2 regions of the Pseudarthrobacter sp. CC4 genome follow, and region 2 is predicted to be linked to the other one. Evidence: riboswitches for the same ligand, from Rfam matches in the RefSeq annotation. Region 2 holds a riboswitch; the other holds the start of a gene.
What was found. Region 2 has a riboswitch for cyclic di-AMP ahead of PV768_RS21595 (NlpC/P60 family protein). Riboswitches for the same ligand answer to the same signal wherever they lie in the genome.

Region 1 (3,200 bases), on a different contig from region 2:
CAGGCCCGGCTCTGCCGCGGCAGTCGGCCGGTTGAAGGAGCTGGGGCTTCGTCCCATTCTTCTGACCGGTGACAACGCTTCGGCGGCATTGGCCGTGGCCGCCCAGGTCGGCATCCCGGCCGAGGATGTGCTCGCCGGGGTCCTGCCCGACGGAAAAGTTGAGGCCGTGCGCCGGTTGCAGGAGTCCGGCGCGACAGTGGCGATGGCAGGGGATGGCGTCAACGATGCCGCGGCCCTGGCCCAGGCTGACCTGGGCATCGCCATGGGCAGCGGCACGGATGTTGCCATCGCCGCGGCTGATCTGACGGTCATGGGAAGCGACCTGGGGCAGGTCGCGGAGGCCATTGAGCTGTCCCGCCGCACGCTGGCCACGATCAAGACCAACCTGTTCTGGGCGTTCTTCTACAACGCGGTGGGCATTCCGGTCGCCGCGCTGGGACTGCTGAACCCGATGATCGCCGGTGCCGCGATGGCGGCCAGCTCGGTCCTGGTGGTCAGCAACTCACTGCGGCTGCGCCGCTTCGGGCGGCCGCACAAGGTGTAGTCCCCTCCTGCGGCGTCGGATGCTGAAGGCCGGTGATGCACTGCCCCCAAGGCAGTGCATCACCGGCCTTCAGTGGCTATTTACCGGCGCGGACGAAAGTGACGGCACCCTTGGAGGTCATCCAGGTCAGCGGGTGGACGGCGGTTTCGTTCTTGCCGTTCAGGCCCGAGCTGAGGACCTGGCCGTTGCCGACGTAGATTCCGACGTGGCCGGGCTGCATGACCATGTCACCGGGCTGGGGATCGCTGACTACAGTCCCGTAGTTCATGAACTGCATGGGGCCGAGGTCTCCGACCGGGATACCCGCGGCGTTAAGGGCGTTTTCCACCAGCCGTGTGCAGTCCTGGATCATACCGATCTGGGCGTAGGCGGAAGAAACCATGATGGCGTTGATGCCACCAGCGGCCGGCGCGGCAACGGGAGCGGCAGCGGCAGGTGTGACGGTAATCTGAGCCTTCGCTGGTGCAGCCGCTGCGGTCAAGGCAGGTGCCGGGGACGCCTTGGGTACCTGGGGGGCGACTGGCTTGGGCGCCTCCACAACCGGAGCCGGGGTGGTCTCCACCACAGGACGCTCGTAGGAGATCTGGACCGTGGCGTCCGCGCTGAGCGGCACCTGAGCCTGGCTGGCGACTTCGAGCGTCGAGGCCGGCTCCGCGTCACGCTGGGCCGGGACCTCTGCTGCCTGGGCAGCTATGCCGCTGGTCAGGACAAGACCGGACGCGGCCGCGATAACCGCTGCCTGACGGCCCGCAACACCGGCGTTGTCGGCTACGGATTTGGACAGGACCGCTAGGGCGCTGGTCTGGACAGGGACCGCGCGGCGGCGGCCATGAGCTTTGCGAATGGGCATGAAAAAGGCCTCTCCCACTGCCTGCGAGGTTAGCTGTCGGATTCGGATGGGAGACACCCGGCCGCGCCGGCACGAAACGCGCCAGGCATGGCTTCACCCCAAGACCTGCCTGAAGCAGGCCAATGTTGGTTTCCCCGTCTCTGCCGGACGAAAGTTGCGAACGGATCCCGGGCAGCGGCAGAGTTAGGCAATCTGCTCGGGAGTGCCGCATTCGGAGAAACCGGCACGGCTTAGACCGTACTTCACAGCAGCACCGTTTGTCACATTTGAATAACGGGAGACATGGGGACACGGGCACACCCGCTTGCTCCCGATACCCCCATGGGGTATACTTTGACTGTTGTCAGTGAAGTGGTATGTCCCGGCCGGTGCCCTAGCGCCGACTCTCACAGCCGTTCAACCCCAGCGCCTTTAGTCCTTCGTCAAGGAACGGAAACTGACATGTGTGGAACTGAAAACCGTACCCAACTGCCGCTTGCATCCTCCCCGACAGGGTGCGGCTGCTGCTCGACCGAAGCCTCGTCTGCCCCCACCGCCTCTGCCGGCACCAGTTCCGTTGAATTCGCTGTGGACGGTCTAATCTGCGGGCATTGCGTGCAGACGGTTGAGAAGCTAGTCTCTGCTCTTGAGGGTGTGGAATCTGCCTTCGTTGACCTCGTCCCGGGCGGCCGTTCCCGCCTGCTGGTCGGAGGCGCACCTGACGCGGCAGCCGTGCAGGAGGCAGTCACCTCCGCCGGCTACACCCTGGCCGGCAACTGACATCTGTACTTTCGCTGAGTTTCCTCCCGGGCCGTTGTGCTTCCCGGAACGGGGATCAAGGCAGGGCGTGCCCGCTGGCACGCGGGCCGACCGGACTTTGCCGCTGAAACAAACGTCGACGACCACACCGATCACCAACGGCCCGTTAGGAACAGCGAAACCGAATAGCGCCCGGGCGCGTTGAACCACAAGGAAGTGACCGGCAGGAACACCTTGCCGGTACCCTTATGACGAAAGAGCCTGCACGGAAAGGAGGAAGAGTTGTGACTGCAGCACCCCATCGTCGCGTCACCGACTTCCTCCTGCAGGCAGGATTCCTGACTGTGGCCCTGGCCATCATTGCCGGCATTTTCGGCATGCACGTCATGACCGGCGCCCACCACATGCCCCCCGGCCCAAGCACGACAGCGGCAGGCACCGGGGCCGGGGCCGCCATGCAGCTGCAGACCATGCCAGCCAGCCATTCCCGTGCAGCGGGGACGCCAACAGGCGGGGTCGCCGGTGACCCGGCGGTCACTGGTTCCTCATCTTCCTGCGCCCCGGCCGGGTCCTGCCCGGAAATGTCCGCCGGTGACGCTGCCTGCGTCCTGGCACCGGGAAACACCACTCTCTCAGCCCCGGTGCCGGGAACAGCCCCTTACGCGCTGCCCGACTTCGGTGCCGCCGCAACAGCCAGCAGCACCTTTTCCTACGCACCGGGCAGCCCCTCCCCCGGTGACCTCTGTATCAGCCGGACGTAAACACTCCCCTGCGCCATGCCCTTGCACGCGCAGCCGTCCAGTCATCGGCGTGCATACAACAGGCCAAGCCCCGCACGGGTTTGCCAGTGCATGCCATCACACCAGCGCCCAGACGCCGCTGATACTTTTGAGGACCTGATTTTCATGACAAAGACACTGACGATCTCGGCTGCCGCCATCGCTGCTGCCATCGCCCTTGCCGGCTGCTCCGCGGGCTCCGGAACCGGCAGTTCCGGGACCGGCAGCATGCCCGGTATGAACCATGGCAGCTCCGGGATGTCATCCACCTCCGCGCCGGCAACCTCAG
Region 2 (3,200 bases):
AAGCAATGGCCATCCAAAATTACCTGCGGGGTGGCGACTTCACCTACTCCCTGCAGGCACCCGTCGAAGGAAACTACGATGGCACCGGCCTTGAAGTCATTGGACGGTTCCTTGAAGTGAAAGCCGGCTACTGCGTCCACTTCGCCGGAACCATGGCTGTCATGGCACGGCTGGCCGGGATCCCGAGCCGCGTCGCCGTCGGTTACGCCCCAGGGGACCCAACCGGGAACACCGTTATGGTCGGCGGGGAAGAGCTGCCCGAATTCGCCGTTGATTCCAAGGACGCCCATGCCTGGCCAGAGCTGTACTTCCGCGGTGCCGGCTGGGTTAGATTCGAACCGACTCCTTCCCGCGGAGTCGTCCCCGGCTATGCGCAGCAACCGGCAACTCCTCAAGGGCTCGCGGTAGAGGACGACTTCAGATCCGAAGGCTTGCCCGTGCCGGACATCGGGATATCCCCGACTCCTGCCCCAGGACCTCCAGGCATCGGCACGCCGGGCACGTCCGCCCCTTCCGGTATGGATCGCAGCGTTTTCACGGGCGCGGTTTTGGCCCTGCTACTTCTGGCCTCCGCACCATTTCTGGTCCGCATCGTCAGATCCGGTGGACGAAAGCGCCGATTTCTCAGGTCAAGTCCGGGACAAGCAGCCAGCATCGCCTGGGCCGAGACGACCGAAAGCGCCGTTGATCATGGTTACCGTCCGAGCCCCGCAGAAACACCGCGGAATTTCACCAGCCGGCTGATGTATCAAGCCCGGTTCAACGGCCCGGCCATCGAATCACTGACCAGGCTCCGTCACGCCTACGAACTCCAGATCTACTCCGCTGCTGCAAACGCGAAACCCGGCCCCGGGCCCGGGGCTCCAACATGGGCCGACGTCCAGAAAGTTAAAAGGGCCTTACGAGATTCCAATACTCTTCCCGCACGTCTGGAAGCCAGGCTCCTGCCGAGATCGCTCCAGGAGGCCCAGTTGCACACCGACAAGAAGCAGCCGCGGCAGGCCGTACCCAAACTGTGACCGAGCGGCCGGTCTGGTCCTTGCGAACAGGCCGGTAGTTTAAAAACGGCGTTCAGAGGCCCATGCTGCTCAAGAAATACTGAAGGCCGGTGATTCGCCGCCCCCAAGGCACCGAATCGCCGGCCTTCAGAAATTTATTAGCCTGCCCGTACGAAGGTGACAGCACCCTTTGACGTCATCCACGTCAGCGGGTGAACAGCGGTTTCGTTCTTGCCGTTCAGGCCGGAGCTGAGAACCTGGCCGTTGCCGACGTAGATGCCTACGTGGCCGGGCTGCATGACCATGTCACCGGGCTGCGGATCGGAGACTACAGTGCCGTAGTTCATGAACTGCATCGGACCAAGGTCTCCGACAGGGATGCCGGCAGCATTAAGAGCGTTCTCGACCAGTCGTGTGCAGTCCTGGATCATGCCGATCTGGGCGTAGGCCGAGGAGACCATGGTGGCGTTGACTCCGCCTGCCGGGGCGGCTGCCGGCGCGGCAGCAGGGGCGGGGGTGACGGTGACTTGGGCCTTGGCCGGCGCCGCGGCGTTCGCGACGGCAGTCGCGGCGGGCACGGCCGCCTTGGGTGCCTGAACGGCGACAGGCGTTGGCGCTTCGATGACAGGAGCGGGCGTCGTCTTTACGACGGGGCGCTCGTAGGAAATCTGGACTGTCGAATCTGCGCTGAGCGGCGCCTGGACCTGGCTGGCAACCTCCAGGGTCGAGGCCGGCTCTGCCTCGCGCTGGGTCGGGGCATCTGCTGCCTGGGCTGCAACGCCACTGGTAAGAACGAGTCCGGAAGCTGCTGCAATGACGGCCGCCTGGCGGCCCACACCGCCGGCGTTGTCGGTGACGGACTTGGTCAGGACTGCAAGGGCGCTGGTGTGGACGGGGACCGCGCGGTGGCGGCCGTGAGCACGGCGAATGGACATGAAAGGGCCTCTCCCACTGCCTGCGGGGTTAGCTGTCGGATTCGGATGGGAGACACCCGGCCGCAGTTCCAGCACAAGGCAGGAGTCGCGGCTTCACCCCAAGGCCTGCCCGAAGCAGGCCACAATTGGTTTCCCCGTCTCTGCCGGACGAATGATGCGAACGGGTCCCGAGGCAGCGGCAGAGTTAGGCAATCTGCTCAGGAGTGCCGCATTCTGAGACCGGCACGCGTCTGACCCTACTCGAAAACCCACGACGTTGTCACATTTGCATAACGCAGAGCCGCAGATCCTCTTATTGGATGCATAAAGGACGGCACTAAGGACCGGGGATGAACAATTGCGCTGCCGCCTCCATGTACTGCCCTGTGCCCGTATTCCTGTCCGGTCGGCCACGTAGTCATCTCGGGAGTCTGAAACATGCTCTTAGAAAACAGAAGACGAAGACGAATTGCATTTTCCGTCGGGCACTTGCGAGGAGGCTCTTGTTTAAGGGCTGCCTCTGGAACAGACCCCGCTGGTGGGCCTCACCGCGTAGTAAGGCAGGGCCGGCCCAACCGGATTAAGGCTGAGTTGTCCTGAACTTACTCGATGTCCTGGAACACGAGCCGTATCCTTTCTGAATGGATCCAATTCCATTGCTTCGAGAAACCCATGCTGCGGCTGTGGTACCTCTAGGGCCAGCCCTACAAACACCGCCGCCCCTGAAGCCGACATACGCCCCCGCCGCTGAACAGGAAAGCACCGCCGATGACACAAGCTCCGGCCGCCGTCACGCCCGCCGACTCTGAACGGAAGATACGCAGGATCATTTGGGTCGTCCTGGGAGCAGCCGTGGCAACCGGGATGATCTGGTACGCGGTGTTTAACGCCACGAAGTCAGCACCTGCCACAGCCGAGAATGTTATCTACCTGCTTGGTGACGGCATGGGCCGAACCCAAGTCACGGCGGGCAGGGAGCGTTTCTACGGGGCCGAGGGCAGGCTGGTGATGGAAACCCTCCCTGTTCACGGCTCCGTCAGCACCTACGCTGTGCAGAAAAAGTCCGGCCAGCCGGGCCAGGCCGACTTTAATCCGGAACTGGTTACCGATTCCGCCGCCGCAGCCACGGCCTGGGCCTCCGGGATTAAAACCTATAACGCTGCCCTCGGGGTGGACGCCAAGGGGGCCTTGGTGCCGACGATCATGGAGTTGGCCAAGCAGGCCGGCTACCGCACCGGCAATGTCTCCACCGCCGAAGTTACCGACGCGTCGCCGGCCGGGCAGATGA

Region 1: linked by a shared signal. The riboswitch ahead of PV768_RS16045 (NlpC/P60 family protein) and the one ahead of PV768_RS21595 (NlpC/P60 family protein) in region 2 are both predicted to bind cyclic di-AMP.

What each region holds. Positions count from the first base shown of each region.
Region 1 covers NZ_JARCCZ010000023.1:38,953-42,152, forward strand. The annotation lists gene PV768_RS16040 (heavy metal translocating P-type ATPase) at 1-544, shown strand, start outside; gene PV768_RS16045 (NlpC/P60 family protein) at 621-1,394, opposite strand; cyclic di-AMP (ydaO/yuaA leader) riboswitch at 1,399-1,594, opposite strand; gene PV768_RS16050 (heavy-metal-associated domain-containing protein) at 1,836-2,153, shown strand; gene PV768_RS16055 (hypothetical protein) at 2,417-2,893, shown strand; gene PV768_RS16060 (DUF305 domain-containing protein) at 3,038-3,200, shown strand, end outside.
Region 2 covers NZ_JARCCZ010000055.1:1,427-4,626, forward strand. The annotation lists gene PV768_RS21590 (transglutaminase TgpA family protein) at 1-1,019, shown strand, start outside; gene PV768_RS21595 (NlpC/P60 family protein) at 1,157-1,933, opposite strand; cyclic di-AMP (ydaO/yuaA leader) riboswitch at 1,937-2,134, opposite strand; gene PV768_RS21600 (alkaline phosphatase) at 2,681-3,200, shown strand, end outside.